3 regions of the Kitasatospora sp. NPDC059599 genome follow, and region 1 is predicted to be linked to each of the others. Evidence: riboswitches for the same ligand, from Rfam matches in the RefSeq annotation. Region 1 holds a riboswitch; each other region holds the start of a gene.
The links. Region 1 has a riboswitch for cobalamin ahead of ACFV04_RS37610 (prenyltransferase/squalene oxidase repeat-containing protein). Riboswitches for the same ligand answer to the same signal wherever they lie in the genome.
Positions count from the first base shown of each region.

Region 2: it holds a riboswitch for cobalamin, as region 1 does, so the genes downstream of both, ACFV04_RS33040 (FecCD family ABC transporter permease) here and ACFV04_RS37610 (prenyltransferase/squalene oxidase repeat-containing protein) in region 1, are expected to answer to the same signal.
Region 3: it holds a riboswitch for cobalamin, as region 1 does, so the genes downstream of both, ACFV04_RS13780 (HoxN/HupN/NixA family nickel/cobalt transporter) here and ACFV04_RS37610 (prenyltransferase/squalene oxidase repeat-containing protein) in region 1, are expected to answer to the same signal.

Region 1 is NZ_JBHWCL010000169.1:712-7,885, forward strand. Features, by position in the region: gene ACFV04_RS37605 (putative Ig domain-containing protein) at 1-1,510, opposite strand, end outside; cobalamin riboswitch at 2,003-2,152, shown strand; gene ACFV04_RS37610 (prenyltransferase/squalene oxidase repeat-containing protein) at 2,251-3,342, shown strand; gene ACFV04_RS37615 (flagellar hook-length control protein FliK) at 3,372-3,851, shown strand; cobalamin riboswitch at 4,040-4,171, shown strand; gene ACFV04_RS37620 (prenyltransferase/squalene oxidase repeat-containing protein) at 4,281-5,930, shown strand; gene ACFV04_RS37625 (hypothetical protein) at 5,927-7,057, shown strand; gene ACFV04_RS37630 (CbiQ family ECF transporter T component) at 7,068-7,174, shown strand, end outside.
Region 2 is NZ_JBHWCL010000128.1:8,818-15,991, forward strand. Features, by position in the region: gene ACFV04_RS33030 (ABC transporter substrate-binding protein) at 1-904, opposite strand, end outside; gene ACFV04_RS33035 (ABC transporter ATP-binding protein) at 923-1,843, opposite strand; gene ACFV04_RS33040 (FecCD family ABC transporter permease) at 1,840-2,919, opposite strand; cobalamin riboswitch at 3,012-3,160, opposite strand; gene sodN (superoxide dismutase, Ni) at 3,248-3,643, opposite strand; gene sodX (nickel-type superoxide dismutase maturation protease) at 3,902-4,264, shown strand; gene ACFV04_RS33055 (CGNR zinc finger domain-containing protein) at 4,413-5,000, opposite strand; gene ACFV04_RS33060 (amino acid ABC transporter ATP-binding protein) at 5,128-5,880, opposite strand; gene ACFV04_RS33065 (amino acid ABC transporter permease) at 5,925-6,899, opposite strand; gene ACFV04_RS33070 (ABC transporter substrate-binding protein) at 6,934-7,174, opposite strand, start outside.
Region 3 is NZ_JBHWCL010000030.1:48,301-55,474, forward strand. Features, by position in the region: gene ACFV04_RS13760 (CobW family GTP-binding protein) at 79-1,263, opposite strand; gene rpsN (30S ribosomal protein S14) at 1,260-1,565, opposite strand; gene rpmB (50S ribosomal protein L28) at 1,565-1,801, opposite strand; gene rpmG (50S ribosomal protein L33) at 1,918-2,082, shown strand; gene ACFV04_RS13780 (HoxN/HupN/NixA family nickel/cobalt transporter) at 2,154-3,269, opposite strand; cobalamin riboswitch at 3,301-3,515, opposite strand; gene ACFV04_RS13785 (ArsR/SmtB family transcription factor) at 3,598-3,981, shown strand; gene ACFV04_RS13790 (hypothetical protein) at 4,037-5,728, shown strand; gene ACFV04_RS13795 (AAA family ATPase) at 5,890-7,174, opposite strand, start outside.

The DNA of each region.
Region 1 (7,174 bases):
CGCCGGTGCCGTCGGTGGCGGTGACGGTCACGGTGGAGGTGCCGGCGGTGGTCGCGGTGCCGGTGATCAGGCCGGTGGCCGTGTCGACGGTCAGTCCGGCGGGCAGGCCGGTGGCGCCGTAGCCGAGGGTCTGGCCGGAGGCCGAGTCGGTGGCGTGGATCTGCAGGCTGACGGCGGAGCCCTGGGCGGTGCTCTGGCTGCCCGGGTTGGTCACGGTGACGGTGTTGCCGCCGCCAGTGCCGCCGTTGGTGAAGGCGGCGGTGCCGTTGGGGGTGCCGAGGCCGGTCGGGCCGTCGTAGCCGGCGGCGGCGGTGCACAGGTAGGACGGGGAGCAGCTGCCGTTGGCGCCGCTGGTCACGTCGTAGAGCGAGCCGGTGTGGGCGTACGGGTAGGACGCCGGGGTGGTGCTGGCGGCCGGGGCGCCGGCCAGGGCGTAGACGGAGGCGATGATCGGGGAGGAGGCGCTGGTGCCGCCGTAGACGTTCCAGCCCGAGCCGCCGTAGGTCTGGTAGACCGCGACGCCGGTGGCCGGGTCGGCGACGGCGGAGACGTCGGCGACGGTGCGCTTGGCGCAGCCGGTGTCCTTCTGCCAGCTCGGCTTGGGGTCGTAGGCGGAGCAGCCGGAGCCGGCGCCGTTGCCGCCCGCGGTGCTGCCCCACACCTTCTCGCTCCAGCCGCGGGCGGTGGAGGCGCGGCTGAGGCTGGTGCCGCCGACCGCGGTGACGTACTGGGAGGCGGCCGGGTACTCCACGCCGTAGCCGGAGTCACCGGAGGAGACGGTGATGGCGACGCCGGGGTGGTTGAAGTAGCTGGCGTCGGAGCTCGTGTCGGTGGAGTCCTCGCCGCCGCCGTAGCTGTTGGACACGTACTTGGCGCCCATCGAGACGGCGGTGTTGACCGCGGCGCCCAGGTTGTCCATCGAGGCGTCGTCGGACTCGACCAGCAGGATGTGGCAGTTGGGGCAGACGGCGCTGACCATGTCGACGTCGAGCGAGATCTCCCCGGCCCAGCCGCTGTCGGCGGTCGGGTAGGTGGTGCCGCCGCGCTGGTCGACCTTCTTGAAGCAGCCGTTGGCGGTGGTGCACGCGGGCAGGCCGTACTGCGAGCGGTAGGTCGCGAGGTCGGACTCCGCGTTCGGGTCGTCCTGGGCGTCGACGATGGCGACGGTGGCGCCCGAACCGGCCGAGGCCGGGAGGTTGTAGGCGGAGGCGAGGTCGCTGGGCCCCAGGCCGGAGGGGTTGATGTCGGGGGACAGGGCGAGGTGCTGGGCGACGTCGGTGCGGGCGAGCGCGAGGCAGGCCATCTCGCCGGGGTGGGTCGGGGCGGCGCAGACGCGCTTGGTGGCGACACCGGTGGTGCTGCCGGTGCCGGCGGTCCCGCCGGGGGCGGCGGAGGCACCGGGGGCGGTGACCGCGAGCAGGCCGGTGGCGGCCAGCGCGAAGGCGGGCAGGGCGGCGAGGAGTCTGCGCGCCCGGGCAGGGCGCGCACCGCTGGGGGAGTGGAAGCGCAAGAGTCGACCCTCCGTGGGGGTGAGGGCGCGGCCGGTGCCGGCGGTAGGGGTGCTCGCCGGGACGGGCTCGGGCCCGTGCTGACGGATCACGTGCAGGTGCTCGCGGGCCCGCGGCGGTTGGCCGCGGACCGGCGTGGAACTCGCGCTGTACGGGAGGTGGGGGCACGCGTCCCGGGGTGAGCGGGGTGGCGTGGGCATGACATGCGTGGCCATGTCGGAGTTCCGTACCGTTCGCGGTCGAGTGCGGCCGCTTCGGCACCGCCATGAGGTTACTGACGGGTCGTCGGCGGGCTCAAGGCGCCGCTCGCAGCCTTTACCGGGCTTTGCCCATCAATTGTCCAGCGGAAGAGGCGGGTTGATCCTCCCGGCCCGAAGGCGGCCCCACGCGCCCCTCCGGGCCCGGCGGACGGCTCCACGCGCACCCGCCCCGCCCGCCGGTGACCGGTGGACCCAACGGGGTGCCACCGTGATGTGACGCACGAACCCTTGACCGGATCTTTTCCGTTTCGCCATGATGGACCGTCAAGTTCTGACTCCGTCGTTGGGGGAAGCCGGTCCGAATCCGGCGCTGACCCGCAACGGTAGGCCTCCGACACCCGTCGGCGGCGAGCCCGAGTACCCGCGGCGGAGGTGTGTCACCACTCCTCCCGTCGTGGTCTGCGGGCCGGAGCTCCGAGGGCTGCCCCGGCGCGTTCGCCGACGTCCTCCGGGCCCCTGCGTCCAGGCCCGGAAAGGCACCCATGCCCGCGCTCCGCCGCACCCTCGGTCTGCTCGCGATACCCGCCCTGGCCCTCGCCACCGTGCTCCCGGCCGCCGCCGCGCACGCCGCGCCGGCCCCCGCGACGTCGGCCCCCGCAGCGTCGGCCTCCGTCACGGTCCGTCCGGACGCCGCCGCGGCCGGCTGGCTGGCCCGCCAACTCGTCGACGGCGACCACTTCGAGTCCGTCTTCAATGGCACCGCCTACCCCGACCAGGGCCTGACCGTCGACGCCGTACTCGCCTTCGCCGCCTCCCACGGCTCCGACCTGGCCGCCGCCAAGGCCACCGCCTGGCTCGCCAAGCCCGAGATCATCAGCGGCTACCTCGGCGACGGCACCACCGAGGCCTACGCCGGCGCCACCGCCAAACTGCTGCTCGCCGCCGAGGTCCGCGGCGAGAACCCGGCGAGCTTCGGCGGCGTCGACCTGCCCGCCCGGCTGCGCTCCCTCCGGACCGCCGAGGGCCGCTTCTCCGACCGCTCCCAGTGGGGCGACTACAGCAACGCCTTCGGCCAGTCGCTGGCCCTGATCGCCCTGCACCGCACGCCCGGTGACGCCCCGGCGGTGGCCGTCGACTACCTCGCGAACAGCCAGTGCGCGGACGGCGGCTTCCCCGTCGCCTTCGGCCAGACCACCTGCGCGAGCGACGCGGACGCCACCGCGCTCGCCGTCCAGGCCCTCGCCGCCACCGGCCGCACCGCCAAGGCCAACGCCGGCCTCACCTGGCTCACCACCCACCAGAACGCCGACGGCGGCTTCGCGGCGGCCGGGGCAACCGCCTCCAACGCCAACACCACCGGCCTGGCCACCCAGGCGCTGCTGGCCGGTGGGCACTTCGGCGCCGGCCTCAAGGGCTGGAGCCGACTGGTCAAGCTCCAGCAGGGCTGCGCCGCCGACCCGGCGGTGCGCGGCGCCGTCGCCTACGACGCCACCGGCTTCACCGCGGGCACCGGCGCCCGGGCCACCGCGCAGGCCGTCCTCGGTCTCGCGGGCACCCCGCTCGCCACCCTCTCCGCCGCCGGGGCCCGCCCCGACGCCCCCACGCTGCTCTGCCCGGCACCGGCCGTCCGCTGAACGGGCCCGACACTGCGAGGAGTTCACCGATGAACGACACCCTCACCCCTGCCCGACCTGCCCGCCGCACGCTCGGCTCGATCGTCGCAGCCGCCGCCCTCACCGCCGGCCTGCTCGGCGTCTCCGCCGCGCAGGCCCCGCAGGCGCAGGCCGCCGCCTGCGACGGGACCACCGGCGTCACCGTCGTGGTCGACTTCACGGCCGTCGGCGGCGGCATCGAAACCGGCTGCGCCCCCGGCGACCCGGCCAGCGGACTCGCCGCGCTCACCGGCGCCGGGTTCCCCTACGCCTTCCACCCGAGGTTCCCCGGCTTCGTCTGCAAGATCAACGCGCTGCCGGCCACCTGCACCAACCCGACCGGCAACGCCTACTGGTCGTACTGGCACGCCCAGCACGGCGGCCCCTGGTCGTACAGCAACCTCGGCGCGGGCAGCTACAACCCGGCGCCCGGAGACGTCGAGGGCTGGTCCTTCGGCGCGGGCGCCCAGCCGGGCATCACCGCCCCCTGACGCCCGTTGGCGCGGCCGGCCAACGGCGGCGCCACCGGAGCCCCGGCCCCCTGTCCGGACAGGGGGCCGGGTGCACCGGCGTGCCCGGATTCGGTGGTGGGGGCGCCGGCGTCGACGGGTGCGCGTCCGGGTCGCAGGAGCCAAGGGACGTTAGTGACCTGACGACCCGTTGACTCCCCGTCGGACGCCGTGGTCTGATGAACCGGTTTTTCACCCTCGGCATTCAGGGGAAGCCGGTCCGATTCCGGCGCTGACCCGCAACCGTAGACCCACCGCCCGGTGGGTGAGCCGGAATGCCTGGACCGGGGGTCTGTTCACACAGCACTTGCGTCGTCGCGGACTACGACGCAGCTCTTGACGCCCCCGCGTTCCCGGCGGGCGGCCGTCGGCTGCGCCGTGTCTCCCGTGTCGACCGACCAGGGAGTCGTCGTGAGGGTCAGCAGCAGTCGCACACGTCACAGGAACCGGGACCTCGCGTCGCTGGTGGTCGCCGGCACCGTCGCGGTCGCCGCGTGCGGCACCGTCCTGCTCGGCCACCCCGGTACCGCCGCAGCCGACCCGATCGGGCAGTGCACGGCGACGGCGGGCACGTTCGACGTCGATCACCGGGGCCGCAGCGCCACCCGGGGCTGTGACGCCCGCCCCACGACGGGCGCGAACCCGCTGCACGACGCCGGCAACCCCGGCACCACCACGCCGCCCGAGGGCCGGACCCCGGACGCCGCCAAGGGTGGCGCCTACCTCACCGACCCGGCCCGGCTCATCGACGGCCACTACTACGAGGGCTTCCCGGCCTTCGCCGACTTCGGCCTCACCATCGACGGCGCCTACGCCCTCGCCGCCACCGGCACCGACGACGCCGCGCTGCGCAGGATCGTCGACTTCCTGGACCGGCAGGGCAAGGACGCGAGCGAGCGCACCGTCAACGACTGGACGGCCATCGGCACCGAGTACGCCGGCGGCGGCTCGATCGGCAAGGAGGCGCTGCTCGCCGAGGCCGTCGGCCGCGACCCGCGGAACTTCGGCGGCCACGACCTGATCGCCGCCCTCGCCGCGCTGGTGTGCACCAAGGCCGACGCGAACAGCGGCTGTGACGCCCCCGGCAACTACGCCTACGCCACCTCGGTCTTCTCCCAGGCACTCGCCGTCATGGCCCAGCTCCGGGCCGGGGACGCCGCCAACGCAGCCCCTGCGATCGCCTACCTGAAGGGCCTCCAGCACGCGGACGGCTCCTGGCCGAGCCTGATCCCCGCCACCGGCGACTCCGACGTGGACAGCACGGCGATGGCCGTCATGGCCCTGGCCCTCGTGCCCGGGGACGAGGCGGCGCAGGCGGTCGACAGGGGGCTCGGCTGGCTCGCCGCGCGGCAGCTGCCCGACGGCGGCTTTCCCGGTGCGGCCGGCGACTCCACCAACTCGGCCGCGCTGGCCGTCCAGGGCATGACGCTGCGCAAGGCCGACTACGGCGGTCGGATCGCCAAGGCGCTCGACTTCCTCGCCGGGCAGCAGAACGGCGACGGCGGGTTCAACGTCGCCTCCGCCGGCCAGCGGGGTTCGGACGTCCGCGCCTCCACCCAGGTGCTCGGTGGTGCCACCGGGATCTCCTTCGGCACGCTGACCCGCAACCTCGGCGGTACTCCGACGCCGACTCCCTCGGGGACGCCCACCGGCACTCCGACGCCGACTCCCTCGGGGACGCCGACCGGTACGCCGACAGGAACGCCCACCGGTACGCCGACGGGCACTCCCACCGACACGCCGACCGGCACTCCGACAGGAACGCCCACCGGCACCCCGACGGACTCGCCCACCACGACTGCGTCGGCCCCGGTCACCGACGTGCCCTCGACCGGCGGTGGCCCGACCACCCGGCCGGCCGGCGGCGTCGACGCCCCGGCGGGCGGCGCCGACGCCCGGGCCGGGAGCGTGTCGGGGCAGACCGGTTCCGGCAACCTCGCGAGCACCGGAACCCAGGCGCTGACCCTGACCGCAGGTGCCGGTGCGCTGACCGCGCTCGGCGCCGCGGCCGTCCTGGTCGCCCGTCGCCGCCGCACCGCGGCCCCGGGGCGGCACCGGTGAGCCCGGGACGCGCCACGCGCCTCGGGCGGTTGTCCGGGGCGGCGGCGCTGACCTTCGCGCTCGCCTGCGGTGGCGTCGCCGTGGGCGCCGCCCCCGCGGTGGCGGCGCCGTTGCCGATGGACCAGTGCACCACCACCTCGGGCGTCGTCCTCGCGGTGGACTTCGGGAGGTGGGGCGGCCCGCTGCTGCGCTCCTGCGGCACCACCCCGACCACCGGGTACGCCCTGCTCAACCAGGGCGGCTGGAAGACCACCGGCACCGGTCACGACGGCCCGGCGTTCATCTGCCGGATCGGCTACGGCGGCTTCCAGGGCGGCAAGCAGTTCCCGACCCCGGATCAGGAGAAGTGCGTCCTGACGCCCCCGGCCACCGCCTACTGGTCGTACTGGCACGCCGACCCCGGGCGGAACACCTGGTCGTACAGTCAGCTCGGTGCGATGCTCTACCAGCCGAAGCCCGGCAGCGTCGACCTGTGGATCTTCGGCGGGACCGACATCGAGGGCACCGAAGGGCGTCCGGCCTTCTCGCCGGACAGCGTCCGGGCGCTCAACGCCGGCCCCGGTGGGCAGCCCGCCGACCCGGGCCATGGCACTGCGGGCGGCTCCGGCGGTGGCTCCGGCAACGGTGGCTCGGGCGGTTCCGGCAGCGGGTCGACGAGTGGTGGTGCCGGGACGACCGGCGGCAGCGGCTCCGGCGGATCCACCGGCACGACCGGTGGATCCGGGACCGGCCGTGCCCCGGCCCCCGCCAGGCCTCCGGCGGGCGGAGCCCGTCCGCCCGCGCCCGTCACGCCCCCGGGGAACGGCACCGCCGGCACCCCCGAGGACGGCATCACCCCGCCGGGCGCCCCCGAGCCGACGCCGGTACCCGCCACACCGGTGCCGGTCGACCCGCCCACCGCGGCGCCGACGGACACCCCGAGCGACCGGCCGACGGAGCAGGCCGCGGCGGCCGCGCCGACGGCCACCCCCGCCGTGCCCGGCGGCGTGGTGAACGCCGACCCGGTGGCCGACACCCCGCACGACTCCGGCTCGATGGTCCCCGCCGTGGTGGGCTCCGTCCTCGTCGTGGTCCTGGGCGTGGCGACCGTGGTCACCGCGCGCCGCCGCCGGCGACAGGCCGAGTGATCCGGTGACCATGCCCGACAAGCACGCCGCCGGCTCCCCGGCCACCGCCCCCGCGCGGGGCGGGGGCAGTCGGCGCAGCCCGCGGAACCTGCACCCGCTGGCCTGGTGGACGTGGGC
Region 2 (7,174 bases), on a different contig from region 1:
GGACGAAGATCCGGTCGTTCCTGATCGCGGAGACGCCGGCCAGCGGCGGGAAGGACTTGAGGAACCTCCGCTTCTCCTCGGCGTCCGGGGTCGCGTAGTCGTTGATCACGATCACCTCGGGGTCGCGCTGCACCACGCTCTCCCAGCCGGCGGTGACCCAGGTGTCGGCGAGGTCGCCCATGATGTTGGTCCCGCCGGCGTTCGCGATGATCCGGTGCGCGGCGGCGAACTTCCCGGCGGTGTACGGCTTGTCCTGCCCGCTGTCGTACAGGAAGACGGACGGGCGGCGCTCGGGCTGCGGGACGGCGGCGATCCGGGCCCTGGAGTCGGCGATCAGCCGGTCGGCGCGGTCCTTGACGTCGAAGATCTCGCCGAGGTTGGCCAGGTCGGTGTAGAGCGCGTCCAGCGGGTCCATCACGCCGCGCTCGCCGCCCCTGCCGCTGCGGCAGGACTCGCTGAGCACGTACGAGTCGACGCCGAGGGCCTTGAACGCCTGCGGGGTGACGCCGCTGCCCTCGTCGAAGCCGTAGTGCCAGCCGGCCAGGACCAGGTCGGCCCGTGCGTCCAGGGCGATCTCCTTGGTGAGCGTCTTCTTGGAGAGCCACGCGGTCTGCTGGTAGCCGTCCTTCCAGGGCACCCGGTCGACCTTGCCCTTGTCGTCGGGCATGACGTAGCCGGCCATCCGGTCGGCGAGGCCGAGGGAGAGCATCAGCTCGGTGATGTTGACGTCGTTGGTGACCGCCCGGGCCGGCTTCTGCGCGAAGGTCAGCTTGTCGCCGCAGTTCTCGACGGTCACCGGGTAGTGGGCGGAGCCGGTGGCGGCCTCCTTCGGGGCGATCTGCGCGCCGCAGGCGGTGAGCCCGAGGGCGAGCAGGGCGGTGGTGGCAACGGCCTTGGTGCGCACGGTGGTTCCTTCGGTGGTTCAGGCTCCGGGGGAGCGGTCGGAGCGGTCGGAGCGGTCGGGGCGGTCGAGGCGGTCGAACAGCAGCTGGACGGCGCCGGTCTCCGGATGCCGGACCGGGGTCGCCCGGACGCCGAACACCCCGGCCAGCAGGGTGGGCGTGAGCACCTCGACGGGCGGCCCGGAGGCGACGATCCGGCCGGCCCGCAGCACGTACAGCAGGTCGCAGTGGCCCGCCGCCAGGTTGAGGTCGTGCAGCGCGGTGAGCACCGTCGGTCCGGCCTCGCGGGCCAGCGCCAGGACCTCCAACTGGTGGGCGATGTCCAGGTGGTTGGTGGGCTCGTCGAGCACCAGCAGGCGCGGCTCCTGGACCAGCGCGCGGGCGAACAGCACCCGCTGCTTCTCGCCCCCGGACAGGCTCAGGAAGCCCCGTCCGGCGAGGTGGTCCGCCCGGACCCTGCGCAGGGCCCCGGCGCAGCGCTCCCGGTCCGCGTCGGTCGGGGCGCCGAACCCGCGCCGGTGCGGCAGCCGGCCCATGGCGACCACCTCGGCGACGGTGAAGTCGAACTCGGCGGAGTGCTCCTGGGTCAGCGCGGCCACCCGTCGGGCGGTCGCGCGCGCGGAGAGCGCGTACAGGTCGTCGCCGTCCAGCCGGACGGCGCCGCCGGCCGGCTTCAGCACCCGGTAGACGCAGCGCAGCAGGGTCGACTTGCCGCTGCCGTTCGGGCCGACGAGGCCGACCACCTGCCCGGCGGCCGCCGCCAGGCTCACCTCGTGGACCAGCCGGGTGCCGGCCAGTTCCACCGAGACGGCTTCGACGGCGAGGTCCTGGGCCCGCGCCCGGCCGGCGGTCTCCGTCCGGCCGGCGGTCCCGGTCGGGTCGGCGGGGCCGGCGGGATGGGCGGGATCGGGCATCCGGGGCACCCCGTTCGAGTCGGTCACCGTCGGCCTCCGAAGGCGTGGCCGCGCCGGCGCATCATCAGCAGGAAGGCGGGCACGCCGAGCACGGCGGTGAACACCCCCACGGGCAGTTCGGCGGGCGCCAGCAGGGTGCGGGAGGCGATGTCCACCCAGACCAGCAGCAGCGCGCCGGCGAGCGGTGCGACCAGCAGCACCCGGCGGTGCGCGGCGCCGACCAGCATCCGTGCCAGGTGCGGCACCAGCAGTCCGACGAAGCCGATCGCCCCGCTGACCGCGACCACCGTGCCGGTGACGGCGGCGGTCACCACGAACAGCTCGCGCCGCAGCCGGTCCGGGTCCACGCCGAGCGAGGCGGAGGTCTCGTCCCCCATGGCGAGCCCGTCGAGCCGGCCGGCGGCGCAGCCGAGGTAGGTCAGCCCGGCCAGCACGGTGCAGCCGGCGATCGGCACCGAGCCCCAGGTGGCGCCGCCGAGGCTGCCGAGCAGCCACATCATGGCGTCCCGGGCGGCTTCGCCGCGGTCCGCGGCGAAGACCATCAGGGTGGTGGCGGCGGAGAAGCCGTAGGAGAGCGCCGTGCCGGTGAGCACCAGTCGCAGCGGGGTGAGCCCGTACGCGGTGCGGGCGGCGAGGTAGACCAGCGCCATCGCGACCAGCGCGGAGCCGAAGGCGGAGGCGGAGACCGCCCACGCCCCGAGCGAGGCGAAGGCGCCGAACAGCAGGACGGCGTTGGCGCCGACGGCCGCGCCGGAGGAGATGCCGAGGACGAACGGGTCGGCGAGCGCGTTGCGCACCAGCGCCTGGACGGCGACGCCGGTCGCGGCGAGTCCGGCGCCGACCACGGCGGCCAGCACGGTGCGGGGCAGCCGGATCTCCCAGACGATCGCGTACGCGGCCGCCTCGTCGGCGTCCAGCCGACCGCCCGTCAGACCGGCGGTCAGCAGCCGCAGCACGCGGGGCAGTGCGATGCCGGAGGACCCGAACGCCACCCCGCAGACCAGTGAGAGCAGCAGCGCGGCGGCGAGGCCGACGGCGAGTGGGACGGCGGGTATTCGGCGGACGGGCGGGCCGACCGCACGGGTCGTGGGTGCGCGGTTCACGGGTGCGCCTTGCCTCGGGCCGCGGGTGTGCCGGGGCGGGCGCGGGCCGCGGGCGTGCCGGGGCGCCGTTCCCCTCGCAGTCCGCGGCGAGTTGTCGGGAGGTCAGCGACCGGGGGCGATCGGGCTGGCGCGGCCGCACCGCTGGTGCGGGCCGTGCTCACCGTTGCGGGTCAGCGCCGGATTCACACCGGACTTCCCCCTCGGACGCCCTGGCAGCATAACAGTCACTCAGGGCAGGCAACCCTTACCGGGTCGGTCCGGGCGTGGACGCACGACCGCCCCCGTCCGGCGGTGCGGACGGGGGCGGTCGGGTGGCGACGCGTCAGGCTCAGGCCTGCTTGGTCTCCCAGAAGATCTTGTCGACCTCGGCGATCAGGTCCAGCAGGGCCTGGCCGGTGGCCGGGTCGGTGGACGCCTTGGCGGCCGAGGCGGCCTTCAGGGTGTCGTTGATCAGCTGGTGCAGCTGCGGGTACTTCTCGAAGTGCGGGGCCTTGAAGTAGTCGCTCCACAGCACCGAGATGTGGTGCTTGACGGCCTCGGCGCGCTGCTCCTTGATGATGACGGCGCGGGCCCGGAAGTGCGGGTCCTCGTTGGCCTGGTACTTCTCCTGGGTGGCCTTGACGGACTCGGCCTCGATCCGGGCCTGCGCCGGGTCGTACACGCCACAGGGCAGGTCACAGTGGGCGTGAGCGGTGGCACGCGGTGCAAACAGACGAGAGAACATGGGAGTCCTTCCTTAGATCGTCTTCCCGCGCCCGAGATTACCCTTCCGCCCTCGTGGTTTCGCGATCGGGCGGTGGGCCTAGGGCAAAAGGCGGACCCGGAACCGGGGTATTCCGGACATCGAACAGGTGACGCTCCGTACGGCAGACTGGGGGCCGGCGGCGCGGGAGGAGGAGTCGTGGCACGGAGCACGGAACCGGGGGGACGGGACCGGGGCGGCGCGCTGCCGTTGGGGCTGGTCGACGTGGCGGGCCGGTCGATGGTCCCGACCCTGCACGAGGGCGACCGCCTGCTGGTCCGCTACGGCGCGCCGATCCGGCCGGGGGCCGTGGTGCTCTTCCGGCACCCCTTCCAGCAGGACCTGCTGGTGGTGAAGCGGGCCGCCGAGCGCCGGTCCGGGGGCTGGTGGCTGCTGTCGGACAACCGCCCGGTGGACAGCGACAGCCGCAGCTACGGCGCGGTCCCGGACGACCTGGTGCTCGGCCGGGTGCTGCTGCGGCTGCGCCCGAGCCCGGCCTGGCTGGCGCCGGGCCGCCGGCTGGAGCGGCTGCTGCTCTCCCCGCGGCTGGCCCGGGTGCCGGGCCTGGCCCGGCGCCTCGGCGTCTGGGTGGAGGAGGTCTGATCCCGGGCGGCCGCCCGCCCGGTTGCGCCCCGTCGCCCGGTTGCGCCCCGTCGCCCGGTTACGCCCCGCCGCCCGGTTGCGCCCCGTCGCCCGGTTGCGCCCCGCCGCCCGGTTGCGCCCCGCCGCCCGGTTGCGCCCCGTCGCCCGGTTACGCCCCGCCGCCCAGTGCGGCCTCCGCCTCCTGGCGCTTGCGGGCCCGGTAGGCGGCCACGTTGGCCCGGGTCGCGCAGCGGTCCGAGCAGTAGCGCCGGGAGCGGTTGGTCGAGGTGTCCAGGTAGGCGTTGCGGCAGGGCGCGGCCTGGCAGATGCCCAGCCGGTCGGCGCCCAACTCGGTGAGGTGGACGGCCAGGCCCATGCAGGCGACCGCGCTGAAGTGCGCGGTGGCGGTCGGCGAGTTGTCGGCCAGGTGCAGGTGCCAGCGCGGCCGTCCGGCGTCGTCCAGGTGGTCGTGCCCGGAGATCAGCGGGCTGACGGGGTACTCCATCAGCAGGCTGTTCAGCAGGTCGACCCCCCGGGTCTCGTCCCCTTCGGCGGCGGCTTCGAAGACCCCGCGCAGCCGGGTCCGCACCGCCCGCAGCCGGGGCAGGTCGGACTCGTCGGCGAGCGCGGCGGCCCGCGACGAGTCGGAGAACAGGGCGCGCACCGCGTCCACGGAGGTCAGCGTGTCGGTGCCGCGCTCGGGCTCCTCGGTGTTCACCAGTCGAACGGCGAGATCGGCGTACGAGGCGAGCTCCACGGCGGTCCTTCCAGAAAATCGGTAACGGGCTGACTGCTTCCAGCCTATTACCCGTGCGGTGCCCCAACGACTCGGGCGAGCATCGGCGCCCGGCAGGAGCTGCCAGCCGGGCGCCGACGGTGACGGTTCAGAGCACCTTGGACAGGAAGGCCTTGGTGCGTTCGTGCTGCGGGTCGGTGAGGACGTCACGGGGGTTGCCGGACTCGACCACCACGCCGCCGTCCATGAACACCAGCGCGTCGCCGACCTCGCGGGCGAAGCCCATCTCGTGGGTGACGACGATCATCGTCATCCCCTCCTCGGCCAGCCCGCGCATGACGTCCAGCACCTCGCCGACGAGCTCCGGGTCGAGCGCCGAGGTGGGCTCGTCGAAGAGCATCAGCTTGGGCTTCATGGCCAGCGCGCGGGCGATCGCCACGCGCTGCTGCTGGCCGCCGGAGAGCTGGGAGGGGTAGCTCTTCGCCTTGTCGGCGAGCCCGACCCGCTCCAGCAGGGCCATGCCGCGCTCGCGCGCGTCGGCCTTGGACTCGCCCTTCACCTGGATCGGAGCCTCGGTGATGTTCTCTATGGCGGTCATGTGCGGGAACAGGTTGAAGCGCTGGAAGACCATGCCGATGTCACGCCGCTTGAGCGCGACCTCGCGGTCCCGGAGCTCGTAGAGCTTGTCGCCCTTGCGCCGGTAGCCGACCAGCTCGCCGTCCACGGAGAGCAGCCCGCCGTTGATCTTCTCCAGGTGGTTGATGCACCGCAGGAAGGTCGACTTGCCGGAGCCGGACGGGCCGATCAGGCAGAACACCTCGCGCGGCTTGACCTCCAGGTCGATGCCCTTGAGCACCTCGACCAGGCCGAACGACTTGCGCACGCCCTCGGCCTTGACCATCGGCTCGCCCGGGACGGTGTCCCCAGGGGTTTTGGTCAGATCGGTCACAGGTGACCACCTCCCTCGAGCCCCGGAACGACGTCGTGCTCCGCCTTCGGGGTCGGCTTGCCGCGGAAGAGGCCGCGCAACCGCTGCATCGGGGTCGGCGGCAGCGTCCTGCTGGTACCCCGAGCGTAGTACCGCTCGACGTAGTACTGCCCGATGGTCAGCACGGAGGTCAGGAACAGGTACCAGAGGCTGACGGTGACCAGCAGCGGGATGGTCTGGAAGGTGCGCGAGTAGATGTTCTGCCCGGCCCGGAACAGCTCCTCCAGCGCGATGACGCTGACCAGCGAGGTGGTCTTGAGCATCGAGATGGTCTCGTTGCCGGTCGGCGGGATGATCACCCGCATGGCCTGCGGGAGGATGATCCGGCGCATGGTCGCGAAGCGGCTCATGCCGAGCGCGTGCGCCGCCTCGGTCTGCCCCTCGTCCACCGACTGGATGCCGCCGCGGACGATCTCCGCCATGTACGCGGCCTCGTTGAGGCCGAGGCCGAGCAGCGCCGCGGTGAAGACCGGGATGAGCGTGTTGGTCGACTCGGACCAGAACGCCGGGCCGAACGGGATGCCGATCGACAGCTTGGGCCACAGCGCGCCCATGAAGTTCCAGAAGACCAGCTGGACCAGCACGGGGGTGCCGCGGAAGACCCAGATGTAGAACCACGCGGTGCCGGACAGCAGGGGGTTCGGGGACAGTCGCATCACCGCGAGGATGATGCCGCCGGCCACGCCCATGAGCATGGACAGCGCGGTGAGCTCCAGGGTCACACCGAGGCCGTGCAGGATGCTGGAATCGAAGAGGTAGGTGTTGACGACGTCCCACTGGAAGGCGGGATTGAAGATCAGGGCGTGGAGCAGCATCGCCGCGAGGACCGCGACGACCACGGCTCCCGCCCACCGGCCGGGGTGGCGGACCGGGACGGCCTTGAGGGTTTCGGGCCGTCCCGCGTGCGCCGTCCCCTGATCGGAATGGTTCACAGTGGCCTCAGAGGGGTGGGTGACTGGCGAAGGGTCAGCTGGTGGCGCCGTTGATCTGGGACTGGGTGATCGCGCCCGCCTGGACGCCCCACTTGTCGAGGATCTGCTTGTAGGTGCCGTCGTCCATCAGCGACTGGACGGCCGCCTGGACGGGCTGGGCCAGCGCCGAGCCCTTGGCCAGGGCGATGCCGTAGGGCGCCTTGCCCTCGACCGTGCCGATCTGCTCCAGCTGGCCGTTGGTCTGCTTGATCGCGTAGTCGATGACCGGGGAGTCG
Region 3 (7,174 bases), on a different contig from region 1:
CTCGATGCCGGCCGCGTCCAGGGGGTCGGGCCGCTCCTTCGGCGGGGCTGTTCGTTTGCGCATGATGTCGGGGCTCCTTCAGTGGAGGGGGGCGAGCAGGTCCCGGAAGGCGTCGGGCAGGGTCTTCCAACCGGCCTCACCGGCGATGAGTTCGACGTCGGTGAGCAGGCAGGCGTCGAGCAGCGCGGTGATCCCGTCGACGTCCAGCCCCTCCGCGGTGAAGCAGAGCTGCTGGACCTGGTCGCCGTGCAGCGGGTGCCAGTCGAGGGCGGCCGCCGCCCGCCGGGCGGGCGGGTAGAACTCCCAGGCCGCGTCGGACAGGGTGGCGAGCCAGGGCCCGCACTCCTCGACGGCGAGGTTGGCCCCGGCCGCGTCCCAGGCCAGCATCAGGTCCGGGCGGTTGGCCAGCCAGAAGCGGCCGCGGCTGCGCTGCGCCGCCGGGACGAGCTGGTGCAGAGCCTCGTGGAACCGCTCCGGGTGCAGCGGCCGGCGGCGTTCCCACACCAGGGTGGTGACGCCCGCCTCGTCGCGTTCCTGCGGCAGCAGGGCGATGGCCGGGTTGACCCGGTCGCGGGCGGCGGCGACGTCGAAGCCGCCGAGTGCGGCCCGGGTGAGGGCGCCGGTGCCGAGCCGGACGACCCGGGCGGTGGGGTGGAGCTGACGCAGCAGTGCGAGCCCCGGAGCGTGCGCCGTGGCTCGCGGAACGGCGAGGGTGCCGGCGTACTCGATCTGGTGGGCCAACGCTTCCGCACGGGTCCGCTCGTCCCGTTCGGCGGTGTGTTCGCCGTGTTCCGCCAGGTCGTCGGGGACGGAGAGTTCGCCGATCAGCCGGTCCGGAGCGACGGCGGTGACGACGCCCGCGAGTTCGACGGCGTCCGCGAGGCGCCGCCCGCCGGATTCTCCGCCGGCGATCACCTCGACGGCCGGGTGCGGGTCGCTGCCGCCCCACAGTTCGACGACGGCGAGCCCGTGGCGGCCTTCGTCGGCGATCCCCAGCAGCCGGGGCAGCAGGTCCTCGCGCAGGGCGCAGCACGGGCAGTCGTTCGTCAACGGCGCGTCGTCCGCGTCGAACACCCCCCGGGCGTCGCGCAGTTCCCGGTGGACGAGGCCGAGCGAGGCGTCCCGCAGGTCGTGCCGCAGCACCACCGCCTCCACCGCGTCCGCGGTCAGCTCGTCGACGGCCGCGCGTCGTTCCTCGGCGTGCAGCCCGGCGACGACGACCACGGGCAGCTTGATCCGCTCCGGGGCGTCCACCGGGCTCACCGGCTCGCCTTCCGGACGCCCGGCAGGTGGCCGGCGTGGGCGTGCGCGCGCAGGTTGACCCGGGAGAGGCCGAAGGCGCGCAGGTAGCCGCGGGGGCGGCCGTCCACGGCGTCGCGGTTGCGGACCCGGGTCGCGCCGGCGTCGCGCGGCCGGCGGGCGAGTTCGGCCCGCGCGGCGGCGCGCTCGGCCGGGTCGGCGCCGGGGTGGGCGATGATCCGCTTGAGCTCGGCCCGGCGTTCGGCGTACCGGTCGACGACGGCGCGCCGCTGCTCGTTCTTGGCGATCTTGCTCTGCTCGGCCATCAGACCCTCTCCCCCCGGGCCCGGATCCGGGCGACGGCGGCTTCGATGCCGATCGTGTCGACGGTGCGGATGCCCTTGGCGCTCAGCGTGAGCCGCACGTACCGGCCCTCACCGGGCAGCCAGTAGCGCTTGCGCTGGACGTTGGGGTCGAAGCGGCGGCGGGTGCGGCGGTGCGAGTGCGAGATCGCGTTGCCGAAGCCGGGCCGGCGGCCGGTGAGCCGGCAGTGGGCGGACATGGGTGCTCCCTGGCGTCCGGGAATGATCGGGACGGCGCAAACGCTACACCAGATGAAAATGACTTCCATTTCGGTGTACGGTCTCGACCGAACACCCCGGACCCAGGAGGACACCCGTGGCCCGCAGCGAACTGCGCCCCGTCATCAAGCTCCGCTCCACCGCCGGCACCGGCTTCACGTACGTGACCCGCAAGAACCGCCGCAACGATCCGGACCGGATGGTCCTGCGCAAGTACGACCCGGTCGCGGGCCGGCACGTCGACTTCCGCGAGGAGCGCTGACCCCGCACGCACGAACGGCGCCTCCCCGAGTGGGGAGGCGCCGTTCGGCACCGCGCGGTGGGCCCCTCAGCTCACTGCTCCTGCGGCGTCCAGCGCTTCTCGACCTTGGCGAGCTTCCAGTACCCGATCGCCACCGCCCAGACCACCACGAACAGCCCCGCGATCGCGTAGCCGACGTTGTCCAGCGAGATCTCCGCGATCCAGCCGCTCACCGGGTCGGTCAGGTCGAACTTCTCGTGCAGCACGCCGACCAGCTCGATGGTGCCGATGATGAAGGCCACCGCGATCGACAGCCCCGTGATGGTCAGGTTGTAGTACACCTTCCGCACCGGGTTGGAGAAGGCCCACTGGTACGCGAAGTTCATGAACGTCCCGTCCAGGGTGTCGAACAGGCTCATCCCGGCCGCGAACAGCAGCGGCAGGCAGACGATCGCGTACCAGGGCAGCCCGGCGGCCGCGCCCGAACCCGCCATCACCATCAGGGTGACCTCGGTGGCGGTGTCGAAGCCCAGGCCCAGCACCATGCCGACCGGGAACATCTGCCCGGGGCGGGTGATCGAACGGGTCGCCCGGTTCAGCACCCGGGCCATGAAGCCGCGGGAGTCGAGGTGCGCCTCCAGCTCCGCCTCGTCGTACTGCCCGGCCCGCATCGCGCGGAACACCTTGACGATGCCGAGCAGCGCCGCCAGGTTGAGCGCGCCGATCAGGTAGAGGAACACCCCGGAGGTGGTCGTCCCGACCACGCCGAGCCACTTGTGGGTGGTCGACTCGTCGTCCATCAGCGTGTTCGCCAGCTGGGCGCCGCCCGCCACCAGGGCGGCCATGATGACCACCATCGAGGAGTGCCCCAGCGCGAACCAGAATCCCACCGAGACCGGCCGCTTGCCGTCCGCCATCAGCTTGCGGGTGGTGTTGTCGATCACCGCGATGTGGTCGGCGTCGAACGCGTGCCGCATCCCGAGGGTGTACGCGGTGATGCCCAGGCCCACCCCGAAGACCTGGGTGCCGACCGCGTACCGCTCGGGCGCCACCAGGAACACGAGCGTCCCGAAGGCCACCACGTGCATGGCCAGGATCACCCCCATCAACCCGGCCGTACGGACGGTGTCCTCGCGTTTCCACCGGAAGGCGGGCAACACGGACGGCGCCGCTTTCGCGTCCGCCGCGGCGGTTTCGGGCAGGGTCATCTCAGGATCACGCTCCAACACCTCGTGGAATCACTTCGTGAAGTGCCGTGGCCGGTCTCCTGGCTTACGGGACATCCGGGTCCGCCTTCCCGAGTGCGCGAGGCACCCAGTGGCTTCGTGGACACGGACCGAATTCCGTCGAGGACGAAGGAACTCACCCGATCACAGTGGCGAGGGCCGCTCCGGACTGGGACCCCTGAGGGTCCGTCACCGGTCTTCCCGAGCACCACGGCGGGCTACACCGTAGGGGTCGCGCCCCGACCCATGCAAGGCTGCGCACCTGCGCAGGTGTCCAGGATCACAGGCCCCCGCCTGCAAGAATGTCCGCATGCATCTCGTACCGGCCGACCGCGCGGGCCACCGCACCATCGACGGGCACCGGGTCTGCGAGGCCATCGCCGCGATCGGCGACACCGCGCACGTCCGGTCCTGGGCCGAGCGCTTCTCCCTGCTCGCCGACCCCGGACGGCTCGCCCTGCTGCTCGCCCTGCACCGGGCCGGCCCGCTCGCCGTCACCGACCTCGCGGTCGCCACCGGCATGCGCGACCCCGCCGTCTCCCAGGCCCTGCGGCTGCTCCGCACGGCCGGCGTCGTCACCGGCGACAAGGACGGCCGCGTGGTGCGCTACCGGCTCGTGGACGAGGACATGCGCCCCCTCCTCGACGAATGCGCCGCCGGCGAGCACCACGAGCCCACCGCCGCCGCGGGCTGACCGACACTCGGGGAACAGCCGTCGGGCCGGGCCACCGGATGAGTACGATCATGGTGTGCCGTCCCACCCCCACGCCTGGCCCGCCGACCGCTGGAACACCCGACCGGTCAGGGCACGCGTGCTGGCGGTCGCCCGCACCCTCACCTCCGCCACCCGCGTCCTCGACGTCCTCACCCTCCTCAACCCGGACGGCATCGACCGGTACTTCACCGTCAACCCCGGCTCCGCCTTCGCCGACCGCGCCCTGGACGACTACCTGCACGGCCTGCCCGGCTTCACCGTGCTCGACTGGCAGGACGCCCTCCGGCACCACTTCGACCTCGCCGTCGCCTGCGCCGTCCACTCCTCCATGCACCACCTGGACGCCCGGCTCGTCGTCCTCCCGCACGGCGCCGGCTACAACCGCCTGGTGACCGAGTCCACCGGCGACACGACCAGCTCCGCAGGCCTCTCGCGCAACGAACTCACCCACGGCGGAGAGGTGTTCGTGGACGTCCTCGGCCTCTCCCACCCCGAACAGCTGGACCGCCTGCGGACCTCCTGCCCCGAAGCGCTGGACGTCGCCCGGGTCGTCGGCGACCCGTGCCTCGACCGGATGCTGCGCAGCCTGCGCTCCCGGGACGCCTACCGGGCCGCGCTCGGCGCCGTCGACGGCCGACGGCTCGTCGTCGTCAACTCCACCTGGAGCGAGCACTCGTTATTCGGCCGCCGCCCCGACCTGCCCCAGCGGCTGGTCCGCCGGCTGCCCGCCGACGAGTACACGGTCGCCGTCGTCCTGCACCCCAACATCTGGAGCCGGCACGACCCCGAGGCGCTGCTCGACACCGCCCGCCGGATGGGCCTGCGGCTGATCCCGCCGCACCAGGGCTGGCAGGCCGCGCTGGTCGCCGCCGACTGCCTGATCGGCGACCACGGCTCGGTATCCGTCTACGGCGCCGCGCTGGAACGACCCACCGTGCTCGTCGCCACCGGCGCCGCCGAACTCGACCCGCGCTCCCCCGGCTACGCCTTCGGCCAGACCGCCCCCGTGCTCGACCCCGACGGCGACCTCGCCGCCCAACTCGCCCGGGCCCTGCGGGAGCAGGACCCGGACACCCTGCGCCCGCTCACCGACCGCTCGCTGAGCCGGCGCGGCCGGTCCGCCGCGCTGCTGCGCCCCCTGCTCTACTCCTTCCTGGAGCACCTGGACGAACCCGGGGACGAACCGCTCCTGCCGCCCTACCCCAAGCCCGTCCCGCACCCCGGCACCACCGACGGACCCACCGCGTACGACGTCGAGGGCGGGAGCGAGGGCACCGAGGTCAGTCTGCGGCGCTACCCCGTCGACCCGGCCGACCACACCCCGCGCGGCTTCCACGCGCTCACCGACGAACACCCGGGCGACGCCCTGCGCTACACCGCGGAGGTGCTGGCCCGCACCGAGGTCCACGCCGAACTCCCCGCTCCCCGCTGGCTCGCCGACTCGGCCGCGGAACTCCCCGGCCTCGCCGTCGCGGTGGCCGCGCTCGGCCCGGCCCGGCACCTGCTCCGGCTGCGCAGCGGTCTGCTGCTGGAGGCCCGCGCCGAACCGGACTGGGGCGGCCCCGACCCGGGCATCGACCCGCTGCTGCTCGGCTCCGCCGTGGCCTGCTGGCTCGCCGACGGCGGCGACCCGGCCGAACTCCCCCGACAGGGACTCACCGTCCGCACCGGCGAGCACCGCACCCGGCTCTCGTTCAGCACCGCGCCCCAGGGCCCGCCTCCCTAGGGTCCGTCCGCACGCTCCCGTCCGCTCACTCCCGTCGTCACGCTCCCGTCGTCACGCTCCCGTCGTCCGCCCGGAGGGCGGGCCGGGCGGCGTTGGGGTGCGTGCATCGCAAGCCGAAGGCCGGGGAGCGTCGCCCCGCAGTCGCGGTGTGAGGACGGACCCTAGAGCTGACCCGCCAGTTCCCGCAGCCGGGCCCGGCTGCGCCCGGCCAACTCGGCATCGCCCAGCTCCTCCGCCAGGGCCACCAACAGGGTGTGCGCCTGCGCCTCCTTCACGTACTGGCTCCGCTCCCCGGCCCGCCGGGCGCAGTCACCGGCGTGCACGACGGCGAGGTCCGGTCGCCCCAGCGCGCGGTGGGCCCGGGCGCGGACCAGCGGCAGTTTCATCAGCATGTCGTGGTCGTCGGTGTCCGCGGCCCGCGCGCCGGCGCGGTCCAGGACGTCCAGCGCCTCCGGGGCGCGGCCGTCGGCGATCAGCGCCTGTGCCAGGTTGTAGCTCTGGACGATCTCACCGTGGTCGTCGCCCCGGTTCTCCGCCAGGGCCAGCGTGAACCGCTCCACCGCGTCGCCGGGGCGGCCGTCGGCCAGGCACAGCAGGCCGTCCGTCTCGTGCAGTACGCCCACCACGCGGCGGTCCGCCACCAGCGGCAGCTGCTCCGCGGCCAGCGCCAACTGCTCGGCGGCAAGCCGGTACTCCTTGCGCTCGAAGTGGGCGCGGGCGAGCTGGTTGCGCATCCGGACCACGGCGGCCGGCTGGTTGTCCCACTGGGCCGACTCGACGCCGAGCCGGTGGGTGGCGATCCAGTCCTCGTAGAGCTTGCGGCCGTGGTACAGCGGCCAGAGCGACTCACAGAGCCGCCACACCTCGCCGTGCCACCGCTGCCGGGCGGCCTCCTCCACCACGGCGCGCAGGTTGGCCCGTTCGGCGTGCAGCCACTCCAGGGCGGCCGCACCGGAGGCGAACCCGGGCAGCTCCTCGCCGCTCTCCTCCTGCAGTCGCAGCCTGGCCCCCATCGCCCGGTCGGCCAGTGCGGCCCGGCCCCGGTAGTAGGCCACCACCCGGACGAGGAGTTCCGTCCGGCCGGGCAGCTCCCGGGTACGGCCGTAGGCGTGCAGCCGCACCACGTCGTGGGCGCGGAAGCGCGTTTCGACGTCGTCGTCCATCACCTCGTCGAGCAGGTGGACGGCGCGCAGTTCCTGCAGCGCCGCCCCGGCCCGCTCGACGCCCGCCGCACCCGCCGACTCGGCCGACACGAAGGGGCCGGGGTGCACGCCGATCAGCCGGTAGAGCGCCCGGCCGTGCGGCGACAACCGCTCGTGGACCAGGTCGTAGGTCGGGCCGAGGTCGTTCTCCTCGTCGTCCAGCATGGCCAACCTGCCCTCCCGGTCGTGCAGTTCGGCCACCACCCGGCCGACCGGCAGGTGGTCGCGGTCCAGCAGCTGGCTG